One region of the Bacillus sp. AK128 genome, then DNA from elsewhere that is predicted to be linked to it. Evidence: riboswitches for the same ligand, from Rfam matches in the RefSeq annotation. Region 1 holds a riboswitch; each other region holds the start of a gene.
The links. A riboswitch is a leader RNA that binds a small molecule or an ion and turns the genes downstream of it on or off. The one in region 1 is predicted to bind cyclic di-GMP.
Positions count from the first base shown of each region.

Region 1 (10,110 bases):
AAGGTTAGTATCTGGTATAAATTAGCAGTTTAAAGTTCATTCACTATCACTAATAGTCGAATCTTGAGAGATGGTTGTTTGTTCGCCAAGGTACTCCTTTCTTTCTCCGCTCTGATTAATATAGGTTCGTCGAATCGTCTCATACTCACCTTTTGTTAAATAAAGAGTATTAATAGTTGGTGCAAACTCATTCATGGCACCTAATGCATACAGGTTAGAATGTATAGCAGCAACAAATTCTAATGCATAACCACTTGTTGACATGTTAAATTGAATCTTTGCAATTTCATTTGAGGTAAAGTCTACTAACCCGTTTATACTAAGATCCTTGTTTCTCTCTAGGAAGTTATACGATGCATTCTTACCCTTTGCTGTATATTGTACATGATAAGAACCCTTCGGTACTTTTGTATTTGGATAAGTCAGAATGCTAAAGAGACTGTTTCCACTACGATCAACCGGGAGTAATGAAATAAATTCTTGTTCCATTTCATTATTAGTATAAGGATGTGATATTTCTAAGACCGTGTGCATTCCTCTTACGTCCATTTCTTTTACTGTTCCGTTAAGAATTTCATCTGCAGTGAATTCTCCAATATAGAGGACACCAGAATTTTCAATTGTAAAATAATACTTCTCAAAAGTTACTTCACCAAAGTTAGTAAAATCCATTCTAATCTCACCATTTTTAATTGAATAGTCAATGGTTGGATTTATAGAGGACCCAAAAACGCCATCTTCTTCTGTATAAGGGAATTGTTGAATATGAACGAATCCGTCCTTGATATCTGCACCTTTGAATATATATATACCTGAGCCAGGCTCCACTTCTATTGTTGGTGCGCTAGCTTCTCCACCCACTTTTTCAATATTACCTTTAACCAATTCGTAATCTTCTACAACCTCTTCTGCTCTAGCTCCTTCTGGGAGTATTAAATCCACTATTTTAGCCAAATCACCCAATGTTATTTTAGAGTTAATGGAACGTGTTTCAAATTTGTCAATCGTTCCCGCTGTTTCTATATTAATTTGAGTATCAGAAAGGATTGTTGCCTTCTGAATATTACCCTTACCTTTTAGTAGAAACGATTCTTTAGTTGAAACGGATAGTTCATTTACTGAAGCATCAATGGTAACTTCGTTTGCTCCTTCTTGAATCACAACCTTTGGAATAACTATACTCGAATCAGCTTTTATTCCAGTATTAGCATACACATTAAAAACTTGAACCGAAGTGGTTCCTAGTGTTTCAATAACCGCTCCTTCTTTCTTTACTTCTAATGCCTTTAATTTTGTATTTACAAACGTTATAGTAGTGTGTGAAATTGATTCAGATAAAACATTATAAGCGAATGAACTAGAGATTGTTGTACCACTGTGTATGGTAGATATAGTTGCCACTCTATCAGATAGTAATGTGTTTCCCTCTACTATAACTGTATCTGCATAGAAACTATTCTTAACATCCACCCCAATCACTAAATCTCCCAATATAGTAAGGTTCTTAACTGTGATATAGTCACCGCTTATAATAAGATCCCCGCTAAAACTAGCTCCTTTACCATCAAATATTGGGTTTGTTGCATCAATACTTCCACTCGCAATCATTTCAATGGACTCTACATGTTTAATAACAGAGTTCTCATCATGAAATTTTACCTTTGCCCCTTTTAGTGCACCTAAGTTCGTTGGGCTTAACCATTGTTTCCATTCATCCGCTAAGGTATAGGTGCCACTTTCTAATTCCACAGATGTGCTTGTAATGTTAACAATCTCAGATTCTATTACATTAGTACTCACTGCATTTTCACTTCTATACACAAATGCTGCAAGCTGACCACGAGTCACTTTCCCATTAGGATCAAAGGTATTCGCCGTCTTACCTGTTGTGATCTTGTTTTCAATAAGTGCTGGCAAATAGATAGCAAACCAGTCACCCTTATTCACGTCAATAAATGGGTTGTGAGCTAAACTAGTTTCTCCCAATCCAAACCCTAATGAGATGATTTTAGACATTTGAGCACGTGTTAACGTATTGTTAGGTTTAAAAGTATCACCATATCCATTCATAATTCCCTTATTTGCAATCGCAGCAATCGGACCATAGTATTCACTAGTAGGATCAACATCCTTAAATCCTGGATCCTTTACATTTTTCGTGTCTAATCCTAATGCCAATGCAATAATTTTTGCTGCTTGTGCACGGTTTACAGAATTATTAGGTCTGTAGGTTCCATCTCCGTACCCTTTAATAATCTCTCTAGATGCTAAGCTTGTAACGGCATCATAGAATACATCTGTTGATTTAACGTCTGGAAACGTTTTGATTCCGTTTGCCTTTGCTGCTATTGGACTAATTGAAAAAAGTGTATGAATTACCAAGATTGCTGCTAATGATAGATAAAATAATTGCTTGTAGCTAATTGATTTAATTCTCATATGAATCCTCCACTCTAGTTGTTAATTCCTATTTATTAAAATCTTTCAAGGCTTCGAGATATCCTTAATTTCCCAATCCCAATTGAAAAAGCCACCCTTAGGCAGCCAAAATAGTAGAAGTGATCATTTCTTAATTATGGCAACCCGACTATCATTGTCTATTATGACTTTAGACTCGTGGCTTTGCGTCCTTATTTTTCAATAAGTTTGCCTTTATATGTTATTAGTTTATAGGAGATATTTCATATTACAATTCTACTATAGATGATGCGGAAGTTTTGTCGTTTAGTGTCGAAGAAAGTATTTTATTGTGGTATGTCCAGTAAGCCATCTATTCCAATTAAAACCATAGTCATACCCTTTTAGACATTTTATTACTAAACGTAGATTAATAGTATATAATGTCGAATATAGTGGATCTTTTAACAAATATCTTCAGTAAGACTAGAAATATAGCAGTATTTTTTACAGCGGAGGTTATAACATCATGAACCAAAAATTATTGATAGGGATCTTAATCACTATAAGTATTATTTGTATTTATATTTGGAAAACAGTATTTAATATGGTTGATGAAAATACAATTGAGGGCTTGTTATCTAAATTCAATAATAATAGCATTAATCAAAAGGATGAACATGGATGGACATCACTTATGCAGGCTTCGTGGGATGGTGATGTTGAAGAAGTAACAGAGCTAATTAATAGTGGTGCAAATGTTAACTATTTTGATGATCAAGGACAAACACCGTTATTCTTAGCTGCACATCAAGGGCACACTAATATTGTAAACACACTAATTGAGGAAGGTGCTTCTGTTTCACTTAATAAGATAACGTCTGATAATACTGCTCCGTTATTTGTAGCAGCTGAAAATGGTCATGTTGATACATTTGACTTTTTAATTAAATCAGGTGCAACTCTGGATAAAGAACAACGAAGTAAATTCTATAATTACACTATGTTACATGCAGCAGTAAGGTATGGAAAATTTGATATGGTAGAACATTTAATAGAGCTGGGATTTGAACCAAATAGTAAGGATAAAGACGGTAATACACCCATTATGCTTATATTTGGAATGATGGATACTACTGCCCAAGATCTTATTCGGATGATTGACCTACTAAATATCGGTGGTCTAGAGTTAAACATTATAAATAATAGAGGAATATCACCTCTACTACTCTCTTATTATGAAGGTAAACAAGAGGTAACTGATTATTTGCTAAAATTAGGTGCTGAAGATGCCATCCAAACGAAAGAGGATGCATTAGAAGCACTGAATCTACTAGAAATTAACTCAGATGACGCATTCAGACAATCGATTTCATTTGGGGAAATTGGTGCAGTGAGGTTGTTCCTGCAAGCTGGATTTGATCCTAACATAAAATCCTGGGTTGGTAATAGTATTCTTTACCAATTGGCTTTTACTAATGAAGCTGAAATGATGAAACTACTTTTGGATCATGGGGCTGATATAGAATTAACCTATCATAATGGTATAACCCCCCTATGGATTGCCGTTTCACAAAACAATAGTGAAATAGTGGAGCTGTTATTGAGCTATGGAGCTCAAAATACACCAAACAATGCTGGTTGGACCCCTTTGATGGTTGCAGAAGATGAAAATAATGACGAAATCATTAAGTTGATTGAGCAATATCTACTCCAGGAGAGGAATCTATATAAATCGGAAACAAATCAGTCCAGTCCGATAGATCAACAAAATACTGACACATCCTTAAATAATGAGGAAAATGAAATATATGATATTCCTGAGTTTGCGGTTTATCAAAACAAAGAAATAATCGGTAGATTCTATACAGAAGAGGAAGCTATTGATTTTGCGAAAGAATTTGAAAATGTGGAAGTCTGGTATCCAAACTCTACTATATGGGATAATAAACCATCACGCGTTTATCAAAATGATCAATTTATAGGTGATTTTGACACAAAAGTTGAAGCATTAGAAGTAGCTTCACAGTTTGAAAATGCTAAAGTAGTAAATTTATTAACCCAGAAAGTTGAATGGGATTCCTATCCCCGTGAATGTAGAACATGTGAAAGTGCAATACAGGATGAATATTAAAGTTTAAGAAAAATGACCTGTATAGGTTTTCTTTATAGATTGTGCATACACCAAGCTAAGTAAAAATGGAACAGGAGAGGATACCCTCCTCCTGTTTCTTTAGTTGTTCTCTTAAATCTATTACCAGTTTTCTGTTGGGTGCCTAGCACCGGAATTTCCTCAAAACTTATGGATAAAATGATTTAATAAAAAAAGTAGAGGAAAGGAAAGAGAATCTATATGAAATATTTCACTTTGTATTTCTTCTCATTTTTGCGAATCTTTTACCAGCTAGCTGAATCGTGCCAGGCGAAACAGTGGAATAATCATGACACTAGACGACGCAAATTACATCTGAACCTTAGAATATATTCTGAAAGACTTTCCTCTTGGTTCTATTGTACCTTTACCAATTTTCTGGGTGATGCCTGGTACCCGATTCTCTCCTGGATGGTGCCTGCACCAATGTTCCAAAAAGTGCTATTCAAGATGAATGCTAAAGTTTAAGAAAGCGACCTGTAATGGTTTTTTCATAAATTGTACGAGCCATCCAACTAGAGCAAAAATAGATCAGGAGGTATTCCCCTCTTCTGATCCTTTTTTGGTTCTCTCAAACCTATTACCAGTTTTCTGGAGGGTGCCTGGCACCGATGCTCCGATGCTCCCAAAAAAATAGCTATTCTATGAAATAATATATAGTTGAATTGTTGATATATTCGCTTTAGATTAAAAAGCCCTGTAGAGTATTTATTCTCCACAGAGCAATTTAGTGATTTTTCACTTTTTAATCAGCCAGTTATTTGTAATTACCCGTTAGAACCTGCATGAATTCCCTCTGCTATTACAAGCTGCTCCGGATTCACTGTCCAGGCTCCTTGACCATCTGTCACAACCCATGTTGCCATTAATTGATACTCTAGTCCTTCAATAATAACTTTAGGAGGTGCCTGGCACAGATGTTTCCTAGAAAAAAAGCGATGTAGAGACTCCTCCACAACGCTTTTTTCTAAAACTTTCTTCTAGAGGGATGTCGACCTCACCTTATGCATTTTTCTAGGAAGTAATATCAACTGTCAATGTATACAGCTGACTATTGTTCTTCGTATCCTTAAATGTCGCTTCAATTGTATACGTCCCAATCTCAGCAGTTTGTAAGAAACTCGTTACATCTGCTAGGTTTAACACATACTTACTTCCATCGGCCACATATGTTAAATCCTTCGTTACCAGTGTTTGAGTTCCCTTTTTTATAGTTGCACGGACTTCCGATGTATCTAGGTTCACGTCATCTACAACTACTGATCCACCTGTCACTGCTGCTAACTGACTTTTTGTCAGATTTAATGTTGCTGTGGTTCCGGTTTCGAAGTTGGGTGCTTCTACACCTTCCGGTCCATCTACTGTTACCTGACCTAATTGTGGTGCTTCCGTATCATCTGCTGATACAACAACGGTCAATGTATACGACTGACTATTGTTCTTCGTATCCTTGAATGTTGCTTCAATTGTATACGTCCCAACCTCAGCGTTTTGTAAGAAGCTTGTTACATCTGCTAGGTTTAACACATACTTACTTCCATCGGCCACATATGTTAAATCCTTCGTTACCAGTGTTTGAGTTCCCTTTTTTATAGTTGCACGGACTTCCGATGTATCTAGGTTCACGTCATCTACAACTACTGATCCACCTGTCACTGCTGTTAGCTGACTTTTTGTCAGATTTAATGTTGCTGTGGTTCCGGTTTCGAAGTTGGGTGCTTCTACACCTTCCGGTCCATCTACTGTTACCTGACCTAATTGTGGTGCTTCCGTATCATCTGCTGATACAACAACGGTCAATGTATACGACTGACTATTGTTCTTCGTATCCTTGAATGTTGCTTCAATTGTATACGTCCCAACCTCAGCGTTTTGTAAGAAGCTTGTTACATCTGCTAGGTTTAACACATACTTACTTCCATCGGCCACATATGTTAAATCCTTCGTTACCAGTGTTTGAGTTCCCTTTTTTATAGTTGCACGGACTTCCGATGTATCTAGGTTCACGTCATCTACAACTACTGATCCACCTGTCACTGCTGTTAGCTGACTTTTTGTCAGATTTAATGTTGCTGTGGTTCCGGTTTCGAAGTTGGGTGCTTCTACACCTTCCGGTCCATCTACTGTTACCTGACCTAATTGTGGTGCTTCCGTATCATCTGCTGATACAACAACGGTCAATGTATACGACTGACTATTGTTCTTCGTATCCTTGAATGTTGCTTCAATTGTATACGTCCCAACCTCAGCGTTTTGTAAGAAGCTTGTTACATCTGCTAGGTTTAACACATACTTACTTCCATCGGCCACATATGTTAAATCCTTCGTTACCAGTGTTTGAGCATCCTTTTTAATAGTTGCACGGACTTCCGATGTATCTAGGTTTGCATCAGCAACAACTACTGATCCACCTGTCACTGCTGCTAACTGACTTTTTGTCAGATTTAATGTTGCTGTGGTTCCGGTTTCGAAGTTGGGTGCTTCTACACCTTCCGGTCCATCTACTGTTACCTGACCTAATTGTGGTGCTTCCGTATCATCTGCTGATACAACAACGGTCAATGTATACGACTGACTATTGTTCTTCGTATCCTTGAATGTTGCTTCAATTGTATACGTCCCAACCTCAGCGTTTTGTAAGAAGCTTGTTACATCTGCTAGGTTTAACACATACTTACTTCCATCGGCCACATATGTTAAATCCTTCGTTACCAGTGTTTGAGTTCCCTTTTTTATAGTTGCACGGACTTCCGATGTATCTAGGTTCACGTCATCTACAACTACTGATCCACCTGTCACTGCTGTTAGCTGACTTTTTGTCAGATTCAATGTTGCTGTGGTTCCGGTTTCGAAGTTGGGTGCTTCTACACCTTCCGGTCCATCTACTGTTACCTGACCTAATTGTGGTGCTTCCGTATCAGTTGGTGCAGGAATTTCACTTAAACTAATGTGTCCTTCTATACCACCCAAAGTTGCATTATTATAGTTTTTATCTTTTACAGCATCGTTGACAAATGGAACATCAACAATATCTCCATTTACGAATGATGTTTCAGGAATTGTTAATAACAACTCAGTCTTTTCAACATTCCATTCTACGTTACTTACTTCTAAAGAAGTAGTTATACCTCCACTCAGCTTAGAAACTCTACTATTGTCAATTAGCTCCGAAACCTCTGTTAAAAGTTTTGTATCTTCATGTAACTCTCCAGCAAATCTAACTTTTAATAAAGTAGTAGTTGATAACCCTCCAGGAATAATTACACCTCCTGTTAATTTAAACTTAGAAGGCACAGTAAATGTGACATTAGTGTCATATTTGTTATTTGATACATCATAAACATTTTCTCTAGATAGTATCAGTGAATCACCTAGATCAATAGAAGAGTCTACGTCTGTCATGATGGTTACAGCTATTGTTTTGGGATCCTGCTCAATCCATTGTACGCTAACACCATTCCCAAATAAGTTAGTCATTTGCTCGAGTTCAGATAGAACAGCGGCTTTTGATTCAGTTGCTAGTTCTTCATCAAATGTAATATTAATTTGGTCATATTTACTGAATACGTTGTTAAAGTCATTATCAATAGCATGGACTCTAATTATAAGAGGAGCAGATACATCATTTAAAGTTATAGATTGCGGCTGTGAAAGATTGTGAGCACTGTCGATCACAATCACTTTATAGTCGCCTGCTGTCAAACCTGTTGTAGGTATATGAATATCTGTATTAGCTTCACTCACAACTGCGTATCTAGCAACCCCATCGTTAAGTAATCGATCAAGTTCATCATTTGAAGTTGGATTTTCACTACTTGGTATTAGGTAAGCAACACCTGCTTCTGAACTTTGTATATCAACTGTTTCACTGATATTTACAGATGTATTAGTTGCTATTGTTACTGTAGGTGGTGTTGTGTCAACTGGTGGTGTCGGAACACTTGGCACCGGAGCAGGTACCGGTGACGGTGCTGGAGCAGGCGCAGGGGCCGGCGTTGTCACAACTTCTCCGCCCACTTTTTCAATATTTTCTTTAACTTGTTCGTAATCTTCGATGATATCTTCAGCACTTGATCCTTCAGGGACAACTAAATCTACGACTTTAGTATTTTCACCTATAGAAATCTTTGAATCTTTTGAAGTTGTTTCTAGCTTTTCAATCTTTCCTTCAGTTTCTAGTTTAACTTCTTTTCCTGATTCTATTTTTAGGTTTTTGATGTCCCCTTTACCATTTACAGTTAGTGCTTCTTTTGTAGCAACTGCAAGGTCTGTTACTGATGCGTCAATAGTAACTTGGGATGCACCTTCTTTTACTGTTACCTTAGGAATTACTACTCCCTCATCCGCTTTTAATACGATATTAGAAGAAATATTGAATTCGGTTACTTTTGTTGATCCCTTTGATTCAATTACTACACCGTTCTTAGATACTTCAATTGAATTCATATTTGCATTAGCAAAAATAATGACAGGAGATGAGGCTTGAATCTTGGCTGCCTTTAAATTTTCAGCCGATACTTTATATGCAAGGGATTTGTAGAAATAACCTGAGCTTTCATTAACAGTTGCAACAGCACTATCAGAGACAGAAGTGTTACCTTCTACAGAAATGTTATCGGAATAGAAGCTGTTCTTAACTCCACTACCAATCTCTAAATCTCCCTTTATTGTAAGGTTCTTAACTGTTACAAAGTCACCATTTACTGTTAAATCGCCACTAAGAGTAGCTCCTTTTCCATCAAATACAACATGATTTTTTAATGGGTTAGAAGAGTCTTCACTCGAAGTTCCACTCGCTGTAATCTCAAGAGATTCAATACCAACAATATTAGAATCTTTTAAAGAGATTTTAACGTTTGCCCCTTTAAGCACTGTAAGATTGGATGGGTTTAACCATTTCTTTAGATCCTCATTTAAGGAATATGTTCCACTAGAAAGTTCAAGAGTGGTATTTGTGATGTTAACAATCTTAGATTCTACTGATACTGGATTAACTGCAACCTCACTTCTATAAACAAATGCAGCAATTTGGCCACGAGTTACTTCTAAGTTTGGAGCAAATGTATCTGGAGTTTTTCCAGTTGTAATTTCACTAGAAATTAGACCAGGAAGATACTGTGCAAACCAATCCGTACTCTTTACATCTTTAAATGGATTATTGCTAAGTTCTCCTTGTTCTAATTTATAACCTAAGGAAATAATCTTTGCCATTTGTGCACGAGTTAATGGCTCATTTGGTTTAAATTGATCTCCATATCCACTCATAATCCCCGCATTCACAAGGGCAGCAACTGGCCCATAGTACCAATCTGTAAGGTTGGCATCTTTAAAACCCGGATTCTTTACATTCGTTGTATCAAGTCCAAGTGATAAAGCTACGATTTTCGCTGCTTGAGCACGAGTCACTGACTCATAGGGACGATAGGTTCCATCCTCGTATCCTTTAATAATGTTTCTTGATGTCAGGCTAGTAATTGCATTGTAAAAATAGTCATTCGGCTTAACATCAGCAAAACTCTTTACCTCGTTTGCATTCGCAGCTAGTGGTGCTAAAGATACAA
Region 1 covers NZ_CP096379.1:473,162-483,271, reverse strand. Annotated here, with positions in the region: gene M1D60_RS02160 (S-layer homology domain-containing protein) at 37-2,439, opposite strand; cyclic di-GMP riboswitch class I at 2,575-2,661, opposite strand; gene M1D60_RS02155 (ankyrin repeat domain-containing protein) at 2,927-4,531, shown strand; gene M1D60_RS02150 (S-layer homology domain-containing protein) at 5,564-10,110, opposite strand, start outside.

Region 2 (10,110 bases), 950 kb from region 1:
GATTCATCAGCCACTTGGTGGAGCCAGAGGGCAAGCCACGGAAATTGAAATCTCTGCCAAAAGAATACTCAAGCTCCGAGAGCATATTAATGAAATTATTTCAGAGAGAACAGGTCAGGCTGTAGAAAAAGTAGCGATGGACACAGATCGTGATTACTTTTTGAATGCTGAAGAGGCAAAAGAGTACGGCATTATTGATGAAGTCATCAAGACTAGTTAGTAAACGGATATTCGACTTCTTAACAAGTATACGTTAAAATAAAAAAGGTCATGTGGTATAAGCCACATGACTTTTTTGTAGAAGTCAACAAACTACTTACCATATAGACACGATAAAGGAGTAATTTTGATGATTTTATATGCCACACTTTTATTAACGATACTGGCGACACTTTCGATTATTTTAACTTCCATGATGAATAGGATTTCACCTACACCTACCCCTTACATGGTTAAAAAGTCTCTGTTAAAACTATTAGAACAGGAGGCCCCTAAAAAGATTGTTGATTTAGGTGCAGGCTGGGGAACTCTTGTGTTCCCTATTGCGCGGCAACACCCAGATGCAAAAGTTGTAGCCTATGAAAACTCCCTTATTCCTTTTTTATTTATGAAGCTTAGACAGTTGATTACACGAGCACCAAATTTATCTATTGAGAGAGCAAATTTCTATAAAGAGGATCTTTCTTCTTTTGACCTAGTTGTTTGTTACTTATTTTCACGGGGAATGAAGAAACTTAAAGGTAAATTTGCAGAGGAACTTGCCCCTGAGTCTAAAATATATACCCATACCTTTGCGATCCCAGGTTGGGAGCCTGCTCAAAAATGGAAGGCCAAGGACTTGTTTAGATCTCCTATCTACAAATATGTAATTTCCCAAAAAAACATCAAAAAAAACCACTAATCTATTAAGGGTGTGGACCATTTATCGGTACCTCGTCCATACCCCACTATCTTTAAAACCCTATTGTTTATAGCTTTTCCCTTTCTCGGGATTTGCATAAGACAAGCATTAGCTTTTACCTCTTCCTTACCTCTTCTTCAGTTAACACCTTATTAACTAACCCTATTTAACAATTTAAAAAAATCATCACCATCATAATCATTCCACATAGGCTATCATGTAAAAGCCATTAGGAGGTTTGTAATGAGAAATGTAAACTGGAATCCATATCAAAGTAATCCAGCTGGAACAAATTATGTAAATGGAATGATGAACTCTGGTTATCCAGGTTCCTTAAATCCATATTCAACACCGTCTTTTCCTGGTTACCCGAATTTTGAAGGGCCTCTACCTGGGCCAAACCATAACATGCCTTATCCAGGTTACCCGAACTTTGAAGGGCCTCTACCTGGACCAAACCATAACAACCCTTATCCAGGTTACCCGAACTTTGAAGGGCCTCTACCTGGACCAAACCATAACAACCCTTATCCAGGTTACCCAAACTTTGAAGGGCCACTGCCTGGACCAAACCATAACAACCCTTATCCAGGTTACCCAAACTTTGAAGGGCCACTGCCTGGACCAAACCATAACAACCCTTATCCAGGTTACCCGAACTTTGAAGGGCCACTGCCTGGGCCAAACTCTAACTTTTCTTATCCAGGTTGGTCCCAAAATATTGGTGACTAACACAGCATATATGGGTAGATTCTCAGCCAACAATTTCTGTTGGCTGGAGATCAACCATAATATGTTAAAATTAATGCCCCTAATAACCCCAAAGCAGAAATAAAACCTACCATAGGCCCACCTTCCTCAAATGCTTCAGGGAGCATTGTTGAAGATACCATTGCAAAGATTCCTCCAGCAGCGAAAGCACCAATGGTGGTAATTAGGACCTGAGAGGATACATCGATTAACACATATCCTAAAAAAGAGCTAATTGAGGATAGAGCCATTACAATTAACCACAATAATAATATTCTCCCCTTTGAATACCCATCCTTTTTCATTCCTATACTACTGGAAAGACCCTCAGGGAAATTACTTATGAAAATCGCAATTACAATTAACCAACTGACAGAATGATTTTCAAGAAGACTAACCCCAATTATGACAGACTCAGGGATTGCATCAATGATTGTTCCTATAAAAATAGCTAGTCCAGAGTGACCAACAGGGCTAGTTTTTGATCGTTTCCTTTCATGGCCACCTTTTCTCATAATTAATAGTTCAGCTATAATAAATGCCGAAGCACCTAATAAAAAACCGATGGAAGGATATAGAATTCCGCCATCTCTTACAGCATCGGTTAGTAGCTCAAAGGTAGCTGCCCCAATAAGAACGCCAGTACCAAACGCCATAATAAAGGCAGAAATCTTATCAGGTATATTCTTATAGATACCTAGGACTGCTCCTAGTAATAAAGATGAACCAGCAATGCCACCCCAAAATAACGCTTGTAACATTTAATATAACTCCCGCTTTTTTATGGTTAATATACCCAACTAATATCTTTTAATAAGCCTACATTTCAACCTAACCGGTCTTTCTATGTGAAAATTAATGTAAAAGACCCCTCGACCGCCTTTTCGTTCCTACGAATTTTCTATTGTAATATTATCCAACTTTGATAAAATTTTCTTATATGCATTTCAAGGGGGGACGTCATTGTCAATTATAGCTAAGGATATCATTGTTAATCTGTTCCTTTTTATCAGTCTCCTTTTCATTTATATTATTAAAGTCAATATTACTTCTAGATTTAAAAGTTACTCTAATTACCGTAAGACACTACTGGTAAGCATCTGTATTTTAGGCCTATTTCTTTGCTATTTTTTCCCTATGCAAAAAACAAATGGCATTACAATAAATCTCGGATTAATTCCCATTATGATTGCTGGTCTTTATGGTGGGTGGATTGGTTATATCGCATTGTTAGCATGCACTAGTCTGCTCGTGCTTATCGCTAACCAAACAATTTCCCTTTTCATATTATTTCTTAGTGTTTTACTTATAGTTTTCTTTTATTTTTTCTCACCTATTTACTTAAAAATGAGATTAAGAATTAAGCTTCTCACATCTGTTTGCTTAGGCTCCCTTCTAATGGGAGTATTATTGTGGAATCAGGGGATATTTTCATTCTCTTGGACTACAAGTTTACTATTCTTATTTGCTATTTCTTTTGGGACAGGCCTAATTGTTTATACATTAGAATTCTCCCATAATCATTTTTTAATATTAAATCAATTGCAGCGAGCCGAAAAAATGAATGTAGTAAGTCATTTGGCAGCTTCTATCTCACATGAAATTAGAAATCCCCTCACATCGTCTCGGGGATTCCTACAATTGTTACAGCAAGGCTCCGTGACTGATGAACAAAGAAAATCTTATTCAGAGATCGCGATTAAAGAGCTTGATCAGGCAGAGCGAATTATTAGAGACTACCTAACATTTGCTAAGCCGGCTCCTGAAAAAAGTGAAAAACTTAATGTGCAGGATGAGATTTTAAATGTCGTATCACTAGTGAATCCTCTAGCTAAAAACACGAATGTACAAATTAACGTTAGTATGACACAAGGATGGATTGAGGGTGAAAAGTCTAAGTTTCAACAATGCCTTATTAACTTAGTGAAAAATGGAATTGAATCCATGCCAAAAGGTGGATATTTATTTATTAATGTTAGTAAACAAAAGGATTCAATGATTATCCAAATTGAAGATCAGGGTTACGGAATGAATCCTGCTCAGATAGCCAGGATTGGGGAGCCCTATTTCTCAACAAAGGTTAAAGGCACAGGTCTTGGGATGATGGTAGTTTATCGTATAGTAGAGTCAATGAGAGGAACTATTTCAGTAAAAAGTGAAGTAGGAAAAGGGACACTCTTCAGGTTGTCCTTTCCTTCTATATAAATACTATTCTTGTATGTAAGGGCCAGTTATGGTCCTTTTTTATATTCCATTTAATATGTTCAATCAACGGGAACTAAGAACCTCAGGACGCAATTAAATCCACAAAAGATCCTATGAATACAATTATAATCGTTAAAGTAAAATGGTATTTTTTTACTTCATACTACCTTCCTATCAAAAATAAGATATATTCGCCTAATTTACATGATTTTCATGACATCTATATCTTATTACCCAAGCTTTATAAAAAACATCTCGACATTTAATTTAAAAAACTTACATGATATTACTTCAGTCCATATACCCACATCCTTTAATACCCTACAAAACTACTGTATTCAGGAGTTTATAGGACTTTTTTAACATTTCTACTAACAATCATTCATATTAAATTGAAATATTTGTAAGATTATAGGGTATTTTAATTCGTTTCTCTCGACATCCTTCAACACCTAGTTTTTAAATGTTTTCATATAATTCAGACATAGGACATTCGTAATATATTTTTCTATACATAAAGTTATATACATAGAGTTTTACACATATAAATTTTATCAGAAAAAGGCAAACCTATTGAAAAATAGGGACGCAAAGTCACGGGTCTAAAATTGGATTTTTTTCTAATGATGACGGCTGGTCTGCCTGAAATACGACTAGTATTTTAGGAGGGTATATGATGATTACAGATCTTACAAAAGGGTTAGAAAAGCTTGACCAAGAGTGGGTAGACCTTATTTTAGCCGCGTTGGATATGGGACTTAGTGTGCAGGAAATCCAAGCCTTTTTAAGAGAACCTCTTACTTTTGAAAAATAATTCTGTCTTCAACGTTCTTCAAATGGAACATTTTCTTCGTTATATGTTATAATCATAGCGAAGGAAGGTGACAAAAGTGATTGGGCAACGCATAAAACAATACCGTCTTCGTAAACATCTGTCTTTATCAGAGTTAGCTGAGCGTGCAGGAATTGCGAAATCATATCTAAGTTCGATAGAAAGAAATCTTCAATCTAATCCTTCAATACAATTTTTAGAGAAGATTTCAGTAGTACTAGGTGTCTCCGTTAATACTTTATTGAATGACCAGGAATCCGAATTTTCAACTGATCGATCACTAGATTCAGATTGGGAGAATTTAGTTCGGGATGCTATGAATTCAGGAGTATCCAAGGAGCAGTTTCGAGAGTTTTTAGAATTTAATAAATGGAAGCAACAAAAATAAAAGCGTTTAGATGGCTAAACAGTCATCTTAAACGCTTATTTTCATTTTTTACAAGTCACTGGTACTTCTTATAAATGCGAATTTAAATATAAGTTAAAAACCTTATCTTTCTTTTCTTGAGACCTTCTTTGTTTTCTTGATAAATAGGAATTACCTTCTCTATTTTATGAACTTCAGCCTGTCTGTGTCTTAGATGAGAAATATCTTTATAGCAAGATGGACATATCCACTTACCTGTCTCACTACTACTATAAGAAGGCCTTATACAACGATCACATGTTTTTTTATACATTTTCATATCCTCCAGAAAATTGTTAGTAATCCACAAAACAAATCTAGTTTATTTATATGACTGTGATCTTGCATTTAGAATTTGCTAGACATTAATTCTTTATAAAGAACAACTAGAGAAAGTAGTTCCTAATATATGTAATTTATTTTAGAATCTTGATTAATTGTCGAAGCTTTTCTTTATCAATTTTAGATTGGCTCATCTCTAGTGCTAAATCTATGATTTCTTTATCTATTAATGTTACATCTCGATCATCATCATTTTTCCCAGATATTAAAAAGTGCACCTCGATTTTTAGTGCATGGGCTAGCTTTTCCATTACTTCAATACTTGGATTATTTTGTTTTCCTCTTTCTATGAAGCTTAAATATGATTTTGAAACTCCTGATACATTTGATAGTTCTGTTAATGACATTCCCCTTTTTAAACGAAGTTCCTTAATTCTTTTACCATCCATAGTATGATCTCCTTTTCCGCTTAGATAAATCCCCCTTACTTATGTAAAGAATAAATGTTTTCAAATGATCCATTGGTTCTTTATTGAGAACGTGTATTTATAGTATACTAAGCTTATTCTAAAAAGTAAAGCAAGCGCAACTGTAAGGGAAGACAATCTCAATTAGTTGAAAATAATAGACCTATACAATTAGGAAAATAAATTAACCTTATCGACATTATTTAACACATTTTTCCAAATAAGTTCCATATAATATGAATATTGAAATGACAAATGGCTCACCAATTATTATTAATGCCGAAATAAAATTAGGCATATGGACTTATTTTAACTAATTGATTGAGCAATTGAATCGGAGGGTCAATATGAATAAAATCGAGAAGCTGCAAACCAAGAATTCTTTAGAGGATGAGTTAGATTTAGAATGGGTTGAACTTATTTTAGAAGCAATACAGCTAGGGTTAACTCAGCAGGAGATTCGTGAATATTTATTAGCTAATGGCCCCTTCTTTCAAGCATTGTAAATTTTCTTTTATAATTCTTACTAGTTGTAGCTACTACATAAATAACATGACTTAAGGACCTATTCGTATTCACGACAGGTCCTTAAGTCAATACTCCGTATTCTTTATAAACAACTATTTAAGCCTTCCCCTTGCATCTACCCTCCAAGAGTCAATCACAATCCCATCTTTATGAACCACATATTCCTCGAACATATTTGCTACTGTACATGCATGGTTCGGTATGATTTGAACCTGATCATTCACTTTTAAAATGGGTACTTCTTCAAATACTCCTACTCCATGCTCTTCAGATAAACGTTCAATTGTTAACTCTTGATGGTTCTTTACAATTCCAAAGCCTTTAACGGTTTCATTCCCATGAGCACCTTTATCTAGGCAAAGTGATTTACTGCCAGTATCAAAAACGATCCGATTCGTATAAACACCTACTACTGAAGCTAAAACAGTTAGAGCACACTGCTCAATAGTTGTTACACCTAATCCTACTTGGATGGCATCATAAAAGACCGCATTTCCCGATCTAACCTCAGTTATACCTTTTATACTGCCAGCTTTTTTATAGGTAGGTGTTGAACCAACACTTCTTACTACTATCGGTATACCCGCTTTTTCACAAGCATTTGCACTTTCCAAAACTGCGTTAGCCTCTTCAACAGCTATTGTTTCAATTTCATCCAATGATTCGGCTGCATAGGAATGACCAGCATGGGTGAAGATGCCTCCGAGCTTTAATTTCGGCCGGTTAAGGATTGCTTTCGCTAAGGTTAACGCAGCTTCACCAGGTTCTACTCCACAACGATTTAAACCTGAGTTCACCTTAATCCACACCTCGAGCTGAAAAGGGGTGTTCATCAGTTCTTTAGTTAAACAATCAAGCTGAATTTCTTGGTCAACCGCAATCTTTAAGTGAATTCCTTGTTCAAGCAAATGTATCAGTCGTTTAATTTTCAACTTACTAGAAATCGGATAAGCAATTAAAATATCTTTTATTCCGCCTTCGGCCATCACCTCAGCCTCACCAACTTTTGCAACAGTAATTCCGACTGCCCCTGCGTCTATCTGCATTTGTGCAATTTTAATAGATTTATGTGTTTTGATATGGGGACGTACCGAAACTCCCATTTCGTTTGCAAACCTTGCTACCTCATTTATGTTTCTATTTAATTGATGATAGTCTAGTAGGAGAGTAGGCGTGTCTAAATCTTGTATTAAGGTCATCTTTGGCCTCCACATTAAAAAATAAGACAAGCCTATAAAAATAGGCTCGTCATTCTTTACATTATTCTATATATCTAATGATTTATCCTTTTTTGAAGGTTTAGAATCGGGCTCATATTGATAATCATTAACCCAATAGTCTGCATTTTTAATACCTAGTTTTTCTGGATTAAAGACAGGATCAACTCCCTGTTTCAATTGCATTTCATAATCCTTAAACACTGCTAGTGCTGGCTTCGCTAAAATTAGTATGGCGATCATGTTTAACCATACCATCAATCCTAGACCAATATCACCAAATGCCCATGCTAGCTTTGCTTCTTCAACTGCTCCGTAATAGGTAGCAGCCAGTAAAACAAGCTTCAGGATAAACATGGCTTGCTTAGCAAACCTACCTTTTGTTAAATAGGCTATATTAGTTTCAGCGATATAATAGTATGCCATTATTGTTGTAAAAGCAAAGAAGAAAAGGGCAACTGCTACAAATGCTGCTCCAAATCCAGGTAAAACGGATTCAATTGCAGCCTGTGTGTATTCTGCTCCTGCTTCTACCCCTTGAAGGTTATTAACAATAAATGTACCATCTGGTGCTTCCGTATTATACATTCCTGTGAAAAGAATCATGAAGGCTGTAGCTGAACAAACTAGTAATGTATCAATATACACAGAAGCTGCTTGAACTAAGCCTTGTTTTGCAGGATGAGAAACCTCTGCTGCAGCTGCTGCGTGTGGACCTGTACCTTGACCCGCTTCGTTTGAATAAATTCCACGCTTAACGCCCCACGCAATGGCCATCCCGATAATTCCACCAAATGCAGAATCGAATGCAAATGCACTTCTAAAGATTAATCCAAGTACAGCTGGAAGCTGATCTATATTCATTCCAATAATAATGAGGGATAATAGAATATACGCTATCGCCATGAAAGGAACAATATAAGAAGCTGCTTTGGCAATCCGTTTTACCCCACCAAAAATAATAAGTGCAATTAAAACAATAATAATAATAGCTGTAATATTAGTACTTAAACCAAATGCATTCTCCACCGCAACTGCGATTGAATTTGATTGAATACCAGGCATTAGTATACCAACTGCTAAAAGAGCAGAAAGTGCAAAAAGTACAGCATACCATTTCCAGCCAATCCCTTTTTCTATGTAATAGGCTGGACCACCACGGTACTCTCCGTCCTGCTTTGTTTTATAAACCTGCGCAAGAGTCGATTCAATAAATGCACTCGAAGCACCTATGAAAGCAATTGCCCACATCCAAAATACAGCCCCAGGACCACCAAAAGCAATAGCAGTTGCAGTCCCCGCAATATTACCGGTACCTACACGACCTGAAAGGGATAATGCCAAAGCCTGAAAAGAAGAGACCCCTGCATCTGAGCTTTTCCCTTTAAACATTAAAGAAAACATCTCTTTGATATACCTTACCTGTAAAAACCTAGTTAATATTGAGAACAATAATCCAACAGCCAAGCACCCATAAATCATTGGAGAGCTCCAAAGTATTCCCACTAACCAATTAACAAATTCCTCCATAATTTACCTCCCGTTTTCAGAATTTTTTAAACAGTACAAGAAAATTATATGTTAATATCACCAAGCTTACAATACAATTTTTACCAAACGACAAACAAAAAGGAAATACTCTTCCTCTATCATTAGACATCGCTCTGTCACAATTACTAACTTTATTTTAGAGAACTAATTGACTTTATACTTTTGAGATTTACAATGGTAATCATATACAGCGCTAAAATAAGCCCTGCTATAATGCAGAGAATCAAACCGTATATTTTATTTAATTATTACCCTTGGTTTTTTCGGGAATAATAATAGCAACGTCCCTTTGTATTGTGAGAGTAAGGATTAAAAGGAGAGAATGTAAGGATGAAAGACAAAGTATATGTACCTGTCACTGTTGGGATTCTTAAAATTATGGTTACGGTATACGGATTTGTATTAGCTGCTGGAATCATCATTAACATCATGAAAGAAGAAGGTTTAGAAGGCATTTTATCTCTAATTGGTTTTAGTAGTCTCTATATTATTGCTTGTACCCTTCTTTATTTTGCAATTAAGAGTCAAAGAATCATATTAACGAACAAGGGTTTTATTTTAAAACAGCTCGGGATGGTTCGCCATCGGATTAACTACAAAGATATACATGAAATCCGTAAAGGGAAAATGAGCGGCTCACCCATTATGCATATTGAAGTTAATATAAATGACAAAAAGAAGGTCTATCCTGTCCCCTTCCTTCCATTTGAAAAGGATTGGAACGAAATACTTCTTCATTTAGAAACAGAATGCGGAAGGCCGATAGTCGGAGAAATGACATTGAAGAGGGCGCCAGGAGAGCTTAGAACCTGGGTTAACACATAAAATAAGGAGAGCTACTCTAACTGAGTAGCTCTCCTTTTCCTTTCACACTTAAACTGCATCATCCTCTACCTTACTATGATACATTTCATAGTAGAAGCCATTTGCATCTAATAGCTCCTGATGTGTTCCTTTTTCGATGATCGTTC
Region 2 covers NZ_CP096379.1:4,235,982-4,246,091, forward strand. Annotated here, with positions in the region: gene clpP (ATP-dependent Clp endopeptidase proteolytic subunit ClpP) at 1-220, shown strand, start outside; gene M1D60_RS21280 (methyltransferase) at 350-901, shown strand; gene M1D60_RS21285 (hypothetical protein) at 1,145-1,633, shown strand; gene M1D60_RS21290 (ZIP family metal transporter) at 1,684-2,412, opposite strand; gene M1D60_RS21295 (ATP-binding protein) at 2,615-3,856, shown strand; cyclic di-GMP riboswitch class I at 4,410-4,502, shown strand; gene M1D60_RS21300 (anti-repressor SinI family protein) at 4,533-4,670, shown strand; gene M1D60_RS21305 (helix-turn-helix domain-containing protein) at 4,747-5,076, shown strand; gene M1D60_RS21310 (helix-turn-helix domain-containing protein) at 5,511-5,825, opposite strand; gene M1D60_RS21315 (anti-repressor SinI family protein) at 6,191-6,349, shown strand; gene M1D60_RS21320 (alanine racemase) at 6,464-7,570, opposite strand; gene M1D60_RS21325 (alanine/glycine:cation symporter family protein) at 7,637-9,118, opposite strand; gene M1D60_RS21330 (hypothetical protein) at 9,470-9,964, shown strand; gene M1D60_RS21335 (ABC transporter ATP-binding protein) at 10,013-10,110, opposite strand, start outside.
Region 2: it holds a riboswitch for cyclic di-GMP, as region 1 does, so the genes downstream of both, M1D60_RS21300 (anti-repressor SinI family protein) here and M1D60_RS02160 (S-layer homology domain-containing protein) in region 1, are expected to answer to the same signal.

Region 3 (10,110 bases), 100 kb from region 1:
AGTAGCGTTGAACGCTACGATGGATACGATTCTCTCAGCTAATGTGTTTGTAACTGCTGGCGGTGAACTTGTAAGTAAAAAAGGCGCTCGTATTGTTGAGCGTAACGTAGCAGAGGTCATGTAATTTAGTTTGGAGTCAGCATCACGTTGTGGTGCTGGCTATTTTTTTGGCAAAAAGGATTACCTCTAAAGGGAATTATACGAAGGTAATAGTTGCCAGACTATTAATTAGAGAACAGAGGCTATAGTGCATAAAGTTGAAAGGGATAGATTAAAAACCTACCCCTCTTTGTTTATTATTTTCGGTGGTGTTTTATTCTTTGCAACGTTTGGGGATTAATCATAGTTGAGGAGTTTAACTGAGGCAATATTTAATAATCAGTTCCTCTGTTTAAATTTCGCAATGTCTCTTTCATTCCGAACGGTTTTCTCCCAAATATGATCTTGGTCTGATTCGATATCTTTCAATTTACTCAAAATTTCAGAATGCTCTCTTTCATTCGTTTCCTTGAATTCTTTTAGCTCAAATTTAATATCTTCCATATCTTTCTTCATTGCTTCCATATCCACTTTCAAACTTCCTACCATAGATACTAATTGGGTTAATAAACCTTCCATACGTTCTACTCTTTCTTCGTTCATGTTCTCACCTCCCTTTCTAGTCATTTTACAATGAATTTTAATTACTAACTAGTAGATATTTTTAAGAATATAACACTTCAAATAATAATTTCATCTCTATTAAATTTTTCTTCACTTCTTTAACCCCTTTTTTCCCTTTTTTAACTATATATAAGGTGAAGGGAGGTGAAACACCATGGCAACAGCATTCTTATCAGATTCACAATTGCGTTTAGTTTTTGAAACTGGTTTTGACGAAGAAGGAAAAGCAATCTACAAGAGTAAGAACTTCAACAATATTAAGACATCAGCAGACGTAGATAGTCTTTTCGCAGTGGCGACTAGCATCGTGAGTATGCAGCAGTATCCACTCAGCTCAATCGAGCGTAATGACAAGCACCTTTTAGGTGAGTAATGAGGGGGCTTAACTTTTAAAGAAAGGAGGAGAACAAATTGGCAAAAACACTTCAATTACAGTTTTTAAATCAAGAGAATAAGACGGTTACACTTGGAATTGATAACCCGATTGAGCCTGTTGATCCAGTAGCGTTGAACGCTACGATGGACACAATTCTATCAGCAAATGTATTCGTTACTGCCGGTGGTGATCTGGTAAGTAAAAAAGGCGCTCGTATTGTTGAGCGTAATGTAGCAGAGGTTATGTAATTGAGTTTGGAGTCAGCATCACTTGGTGGTGCTGGCTATTTTTATCAGATAAGGAGGATGTTTGATGGAGCAACTTTTACCTTATGTTAGCGAGGTCGGATTTCCGATTGTAGTAACCCTTTACTTACTGCACCGGATTGAAGCGAAGTTAACGACGTTGAATGATTCAATCCAGGAACTCCCTGTAAAGTTACGAGAGTAGTGTAGTCTTTTGTTGATGAGCAGGTCAAAGGAATTCCTTTGACCGTTTTTATTTTTCATAGATTTCTAATCTCAGGTGATCAGGATCTTCAAAGAAGGTGAATCTTTTCCCAGTCAGCTCATCGACCCTTATTGGTTCTAAGACTATTCCCTTTGCTTTGAGCTCATTTACGGCAGCTTCTATATTTTCAACCTCAAAGGCAAGATGACGCAACCCTACCGCTTCAGGATAACTTGGTCTTTGGGGTGGATTATCAAAAGAAAACAATTCAATCTGATAGGTATCTCCAACAATAAGATCTAGCTTATACGAATCGCGCTCTGCCCGGTGAGTCTCATTTAATATGGTAAACCCTAACTTATTCACGTAGAAGTCCTTGGACTGAGTATAATCTGAACAGATAATAGCTACGTGGTGAATTTTTGTGATATTCATTGTAGAACCCCTCCTCAAAATAACTTTGTTTCTTAAACAAAGGGCTTTATAAAAACTTTGGAGCATATATTAACACAAATGAGACCTTACTCTGTGTTTTTAATCCCTACATCTTTAGTCAATATACCACAATACCAGGAATAGGCTTACCGGTTCGCTTTATTGATCATGACTGTTTATTCACCTTGCCCTCCCCCTCTTAACTCCTTATAATTCTATGTATCTAATTAGGAGCCTGAAAGGACGAATTATATGGGAGTCGCCACTACAAAAGATATACATACATCCACGGTTGAAACCAAAACCACTTATAAGATTTTATTTATTTTAAGTATTTGTCATTTATTGAATGACACCCTACAAACAGTCGTACCCGCAATGTTTCCGATTCTGGAGAGGTCAATGGGATTGTCCTTCACGCAGCTTGGATTGATTGCTTTTTGCTTAAATATTGTATCTTCTGTCTTGCAACCGGCTGTCGGTTGGTATACAGATAAGCGCCCCCTTCCTTACGCACTTCCAATTGGTTTAACGTGCAGTATGATTGGTATTTTAGGCTTAGCCCTTGCACCATCCTATTGGATGATTCTAATTAGTGTTGTAATAATTGGGTTCGGATCGGCAATTTTCCACCCAGAGGGTTCACGGGTTACTCATATGGCAGCTGGAAACAGGAGAGGGTTAGCTCAATCCATCTATCAGGTTGGAGGTAATTCAGGTCAGGCTTTGGCTCCTATCATTACAGCACTGATCCTCGTCCCTCTTGGGCAATTTGGCGCGGTTTGGTTTACGCTTGTTGCTGCGATAGCTGTCGGCCTCCTTCTTTATATCGCCAAATGGTATTCTCTACATCTAAAAGCTCAATCTAGGGTTAGGAAAAGGTCGGTTCAAGAAAGTAAATCCTCCATCTCCAAATCTATTAAACTAGCATTATTGATTCTGGTCCTTCTTGTTTTTGCACGCTCCTGGTATGGTAGTGCCATCTCTAATTTCTATACCTTTTATGCGATGGAATCCTACGGAGTTACCATAGCTCAATCTCAAATTTATATCTTTGTGTTTTTATTGTTTGGTGCTGCTGGTACGTTTTTTGGTGGTCCTTTAGCAGATCGATTTGGAAGACGGACGATGATTCTACTCTCATTATTGGGAGCAGCTCCTCTTGCAATAGCTTTTCCGTTTGTCGGACCCACTCTAGCGTTGGTCGTTCTGGCAATTACAGGTTTTATCTTATTATCTAGTTTCTCTGTTACCGTGGTGTATGCGCAGGAGTTACTACCAGGAAAAATCGGTACCATGTCTGGATTAATTGTCGGTCTCGCGTTTGGTATGGGGGCTATTGGTTCTGTTGCACTCGGGGTGTTGATTGATTCTATAGGGTTAACCTCTACTATGGTTGGTGTTTCCGTTCTGCCTTTACTTGGTTTACTTACGCTCTTATTGCCTACTGATCAAAAGCTACGGGAGTGGAGTCAGGAATAACTAACAAAAATACCTAAGAAGAGAAGGCATCCTCACCAACTAAGTTGATGGATGCCTTTTTCGACTCTATTAGCTCCTTCAATTAATTTATAATAAAGGTTTTGATCCATTCCAAAAAAACTAACCAGTTTATGGTTTTTATATACTACTCCAAACGTCCCCCTAATAAGTATTAAGTAGGATAAATAACTAATTTACTATCAAGGTAAATTACCCACCTCTACTCTACTGTAGTAAATAAAAACAGGTGAAAACAACCACCTTAGGGAGAACTGCGATGAAAAAAACTTGGCTGTTGGGATTTGGCTTTTTCAGTATCAGCTTGGGCTGGTCTTTGTACAATGGGTTTGTTCCCTTTTTTCTGAATGATTATCTGGCTAGTACTGCAGTTATTGGGTTTTTAATGACGCTTGATAATTATATTGCCTTATTCCTTCAGCCCTATGTTGGAACCAAAAGTGATCAGACAAAGACTCGTTATGGTCGTCGGATGCCCTATCTTTTGGTTGGGATTCCTATGGCTGCTTTATTCTTTAGTCTCATTCCTTTTCACACTAGTCTCGTTACATTAATTATTTTTATGGTTTGCATGAACTTATCTATGGCTATTTTCCGTTCTCCTACCATTGCATTGATGCCTGACATTACTCCTGAAGCAAAACGTACAAAAGCTAACGGAATCATTAATTTTATGGGTGGCTGTGGAGGGATTTTGGCGTTTAGTGTGGGGGCTTATTTGTTTTATATAGACGAGTCCTTACCCTTCTTAGCTGTTTCGTTGATGTTTTTAGTGGCGTTATGGGTAATATTTAAACATATTAAAGAGGACCGAGATGCCATTAATTACGCAATGACCCTTCCACCTAAGGTCAATTATAAGTCTGAATTGAATGCCCCTACTCTCTATTTATTGGCTGCAATTTTCTTTTGGTTTATTTCAATTCAAGGGATGGAAGCGTTGTTTACTTTGTACGGCGTTAATCAGCTCGGTTTATCAAGGAGCTCTTCTGCCTTTTCTTTAGCCTTTTTCTCACTTAGCTTTGTTTTATGCGCGATTCCTAGTGGTTGGTTAGGGGCAAAGTATGGGAAAAAGAAAACCATTTTAATTGGAATCCTTGGGTTGATCATTGTTTTCCTTCTATTAATAAGAGTCGAATCACTCTTTTCCTTACGGGCAATTTTATTGGCAGGCGGAATGTTTTGGGCGTTTGTTAATATTAATGCTTACCCTTATATTGTAGAAACCGGGAGTGAGCAAAGCTTTGGCACACGGACCGGCTTATATTATCTAGTTTCTTCCTTAGCGGCCATTACCTCCCCTCCGATTCTAGGATTACTGATTGATATTTTTGGATTTAGCATTCTGTTTTACGCAGCATCAGGAAGTCTGATTCTCGCCTTTTTGTGTATGCTTAAGGTTAGTAAGGATGTAGGGACGAATACTCCGTCTGCTGGGGTAAGTTAAGGTTTTTAAAATGAACGGGAGGAACCTGTATTGGAGCCTCCCGATTTTTGTAGGTTACGAAGAATTAGATAGGTGTAGTCAGGTTTAGCTACCTAATTAGAGAGAAAAGCAGAGGATTTTGATTGAGGATATAATGATTAGATTAATTTCCTAACCGCTTCTTAAGCTATTCTAGCTCTCTTTCCCCTTTTGCTGTCTCTCAGAAATAAAGTCTTGATCCATCCCGAGTGTGTTTATCTGATTAATTATCGCCTGATGGCGTTCTTCACTATTGTTTTCAATGAAATCCATTCTGTTTCCCCTAGAATCTTGCCTTTCAAGCATCTCTTCTACCATCTGAATTAAGAGTTTTAGCATTCCTTCAATTCTATCAAGCCTTTCTTCTATCATCTTTGTCATTACATTCACCCCCTTTTTGCTAAATTATAACTCATTCTTTATAATTTAGGTATCTAAGATATCTTCAAGATTGTAAAACCTTCTATACTAAATCGAAAAGAGGGATCGTATGAAAGTAGAGGAAAAAATGACTTCACCTAATTTTAGCCTGCAGGCAAATAACGGTGAAATGGTATCACTATCGGACTTTAAAGGTAAAAAGCATGTGATTTTATATTTTTATCCGAAAGATATGACACCTGGATGCACCACAGAGGCGTGTGATTTTAAAGAGCATCATGAGAGCTTTGCAGACCTAGATGCCGTCATTATTGGCGTGAGTCCCGACCCGCTTGAGAAGCACCAAAAGTTTGTAGAGAAATACGATTTACCTTTTCTATTATTGGTAGACGCGGATCATCAAGTTGCAGAAAGCTTCGGTGTGTGGACCTTGAAGAAAAATTTTGGCAAGGAATACATGGGAATTGAACGCTCCACCTTTGTGATTAGCAAAGAGGGAATCATTGAAAAGGCATGGAGAAAGGTCAAAGTAAAAGGCCATGTTGAAGAAGCTTTAGCTTTTGTACGTGAGAATTTGAGTTAATATTATTCCACTTCTTTTTGGAGGAAGTGGATTTTTTTCTCTCTTACTACTAGTACATGATTCCTATTAACTTTAGCACCATCATCATGTAAGCTAGATATAAAGATTGATAAAGGCAAAACTATTGAAAAGTAGTGACGCAAAGCTATAGGGACTAAGGAGATTCTATGTCTGCCAGCTGCCAACAACGGAGAACTTTATCAAACTTTAACTAGAGTTAAGGAGAGGATAAAGAATGAAGAGAATAAAGTCGATCGTTACAGCCGGGGTGTTTGCAGGTGCGTTATTGGTCGGGACATCTGCTTATGCGAATACGGATTCAAGAAGTGTTGAGTCTGGATTAACACCTGATGAGTTCTTTTATTTCATGGACAAGCTTGGTGAAAACATTGAATTATTTTTCACATTTGATGAAGACACCCAGTCTGCATTACTTTTGCAATATGCACAAGAACGTCTAGCTGAGTCTACTAAAATGATAGAAGAAGAAAAACTAGAGTATGTCAATAAACTGGTCGATGAGTATCTAAAAACACTAGAAGAAGCTGAAGAACTCGTTTCAGAAGTTATTCTCGATGAAACTGTTGATGAAGACACTAAGCAGCAATTAACCGAAGAACTTGAGAATACAACAGTTATTGATGAAACAATTCATGATTCATTAGAGGATGGACAACTGGACGAAGTCGTCGAAAAGACACTAGAAGTTAAACTTGTAGCAAATGTTATAAAAGGATTAGATCCTGAAAAAGTGACGACCCTTCGTGAACAAGGTCTTGGCTACGGACAGATTTCTAAAGTCATTGGACTTGCTGAAAAGTCTGGGAAAACTGAAGAGGAAATTTTAACTATGCTTCAAGAAGGCAAAGGGTTTGGCGAAATTGCTAAGGAGCTGCAGGTTGATTTATCGACTGTTGTGAAAAAAGGGAAAGGTCGCAACAAAGTAGTTGATGAGACAACTTCTGATGAAGAGGAAGCTTCCGAAGAAACAACCGAAACCGATGATTCCACACCAGAAGATGAAGTGGAAATTGAAGAGGAAGCTGAAGAAGAAACGGAAGTTGCTGTTGAAGAGGAAGAAACTGATGATGAAGACAAGCAAGTAGTCACTACTTCATCTGTTTCCTCAGAAACAACTACCGTTAAAAAGGAAGAAGCTGCTAAAGAAAAGAATGCCGTTGCCACAGAAAAGAAGAAAATTGCTGAGGAAAAGAAGAAGGCTGCTGAAGAACAAAAGAAAGCTACCGAGGATAAGAAAAAGGCCGCTGAAGAACAAAAGAAAGCTGCTGAGGAAGAGAAAAAGGCTGCTGAAGAACAAAAGAAAGCTACCGAGGATAAGAAAAAGGCCGCTGAAGAACAGAAGAAAGCTGCCGAGGATAAGAAAAAGGCCGCTGAAGAACAGAAGAAAGCTGCCGAGGAAGAGAAAAAGGCTGCTAAAGAACAAAAGAAAGCTGCTGAAGAGAAAAAGAATGAAGGAAAAGGGAATAAGCCAAATCAAGAAGCTGAGGAAGAAGAGAGTGAAGAGGAAAGTGAAGAAGACGAGTAAACCTATTCTTCTTTTGAAAGGACTTGTTACCCACAAGTCCTTTTTTCATTTTAGAAAGGAGTGATCCAAAACTAACGGTTCACTCCTTTTCCCACTTTTTATTTACCCGCTCTGCCTAACCGTATGATTCTGCTCCACCTTCATATGCCGGTTCATCGCTACAAACAACACAACCGCACTAATGAACAGTAACGAGCTCGTGATAAAGAATACAGCTGAGAATCCAAAATAAGCCGAAATCATTCCACCCATAAACGGACCGATGATATTACCTAAGAATCTCAGGCTTGTGTTGTATCCCAGTACCTCACCCTGCATGGAGATGGGTGCTTCTTGACGTATATAGGCAATTCTTACCGGGATGACTCCGCCAATCGCTATACCAAGAAAGAACCGGATGATGGTGAGCTGCCAAATATTTGTGACAAAAGCACCTGGAAGATATACGACCGCCGCAATCACAAGTAGAATAATTAATACCTTTATATAGCCTATATTATCGGCTAGTGTTCCCCATCTTCTACTCATCATTAAATTCCCAAGCCCTGCCGCTGAGAAAACGATCCCTGAGAAGAATGCTATATTTTCAGGACCATGTAGCTCACTAACATAGAGTGAAAGAATCGGTTGAATGCTAAAGTGAGCAATTTGGATCAGAATCGAAATAAACAGTACTGTCATTAACACAGGATTCTTTGCCATGTGAGCAAGGACTTCCTTACTTGTATAATGCTTGCTCGTTTCCTCTTTCGTGCCCGTTTTGTATTCCTTGGTAATCGTTACTAGAATCGCAGATATGAAGATAAACACGGCAACGGATTGAAATGTAGCCGCAAATCCGATTGAATCTGCTAGAACTCCACCAATCATCGGACCTAACAGAGCTCCCGTGATACTTCCTGTTTGTAACGTCCCCATCACACGCCCTGCAATTTCCTTAGGAGTTTGTGTAGAAATATAAGCCTGTGATAAGGATATAAAACCTGTACAAATGCCCATGAAAAGACGAAGGAAGAAAAGCTCTCCTACACTATTTACTAACCCCATTAAGAAAATGGAGATTCCTAATAATGTCGAGGTGAAAATCAATATCTTTTTTCTTCCGTACTGATCCCCTAATCTTCCCCAAATGGGCGAAAAGATAAAAGCTGTGACAAAGGTGATTCCAAATGTCCATCCGGACCAGTGTTGAACATACTCTGGTGAAAAATTGCCAAAGGATTCTATGTACAACGATAGAAACGGTAAGACCATCGTCATACTTCCTGCAATAAAGAAATTGGCAAACCACATGATCATTAAGTTTCTCTTTGCCATTTCTTTTTCTGTCATGATACGCCACTTCTTTCTTTTATGAAATTACTTCGCTACTCTAAATATTATGATACCGAAATATTTTCATGATGGAAATAGGTAATTCTTCTTTTCCTACTTTGAAAAAGAGAAAAGGTAGACTTCTAATATAGATGTCTACCTTTTAATGAGGTCTTTAAAACATTAGTGTTGATTTTCGTTACAGGACACTCGCTTTCCGCGGGGCGGGCGGTGAGCCTCCTCGGCTTCGCCTGTGGGGTCTCACCTGTCCCGCTACTCCCGCAGGAGTCTCGCATCCTTTCACTTCAATCAACTGTGCTAAGAATAAACAATGTGTTTTAACATAGACATTTTATAAAAAGTACCTAGTTGTCCCCGTTTATACTCAAGCAATCCAGTGCTTTCTTAGCATTCAAACGAGCTTCCTCAACTGTTTCTGATGTGGATAAAGTTACCGCGATTCTACGACCAACCTTTGTCACTGGTTTACCAAATATACGAACTTGCGTATTTGGTACGGCTAGTGCTTGTCCAACACCTTCGATTGAGTAATCAGCTAGCTCTTCTGTTGCTTTTAATGGACGGCTTGCTCCTGGTGTAACTAATGTAATTTCTGGAATAGGAAAGCCTAAAATAGCTCGAACATGGAGAGCGAACTCTGATAAGTTTTGCGTCACAAGCGTTACTAATCCAGTGTCATGTGGACGCGGGGAAACCTCACTAAAATACACTTTTTCTCCAGAAAGGAACAGCTCCACACCAAATAATCCAAAGCCACCAAGCTCATCGGTAATTGCTTTGGCAATTCTTTGAGCTTCAATAATTTGTTGTTCAGTCATAGCATGTGGCTGCCATGATTCGATATAATCGCCTTCCTTTTGAATATGACCGATTGGAGAGCAGAACATGGTTCCGTTCACTGCGCGAACAGTTAGAAGTGTGATTTCTGATTCAAAGGTGATGAATTCCTCGATGATGACCCTACCGTTTTGAACTCTTCCACCCTCCATAGCTATCTGCCAGCACTTGTTTAAATCATCTGCCGTGCGACAAACACTTTGGCCTTTTCCAGATGAACTCATTAGTGGCTTGACGACACATGGAAATCCGATTTCGTTTGCACCTTGCACAAACTCTTCGTACGTATCAGCAAATTTATAGTTTGCAGTTGGAAGCTCTAACTCTTCCGCTGCTAATCTTCTAATTCCTTCACGGTCCATCGTTAATTTTGCTGCTCTTGCTGTCGGAATGACATGGAAGCCTTCTTCTTCAAGCTTGATTAACTCTGATGTTGCAATTGCCTCAATCTCCGGAACAATTAAGTCAGGCTGTTCCTTCTCAACTACTTCTCGTAATGCAGCAGGATCCAACATATCAATCACATAGCTCCGGTGTGC
Region 3 covers NZ_CP096379.1:370,408-380,517, reverse strand. Annotated here, with positions in the region: gene M1D60_RS01820 (DUF2922 domain-containing protein) at 1-124, shown strand, start outside; gene M1D60_RS01815 (hypothetical protein) at 379-642, opposite strand; gene M1D60_RS01810 (DUF1659 domain-containing protein) at 818-1,036, shown strand; gene M1D60_RS01805 (DUF2922 domain-containing protein) at 1,075-1,287, shown strand; gene M1D60_RS01800 (YvrJ family protein) at 1,352-1,489, shown strand; gene gloA2 (SMU1112c/YaeR family gloxylase I-like metalloprotein) at 1,538-1,924, opposite strand; gene M1D60_RS01790 (MFS transporter) at 2,177-3,406, shown strand; gene M1D60_RS01785 (SLC45 family MFS transporter) at 3,684-4,871, shown strand; gene M1D60_RS01780 (hypothetical protein) at 5,043-5,270, opposite strand; gene bcp (thioredoxin-dependent thiol peroxidase) at 5,380-5,853, shown strand; cyclic di-GMP riboswitch class I at 5,958-6,039, shown strand; gene M1D60_RS01770 (DUF5667 domain-containing protein) at 6,089-7,399, shown strand; gene M1D60_RS01765 (MFS transporter) at 7,502-8,731, opposite strand; gene purT (phosphoribosylglycinamide formyltransferase 2) at 9,079-10,110, opposite strand, start outside.
Region 3: it holds a riboswitch for cyclic di-GMP, as region 1 does, so the genes downstream of both, M1D60_RS01770 (DUF5667 domain-containing protein) here and M1D60_RS02160 (S-layer homology domain-containing protein) in region 1, are expected to answer to the same signal.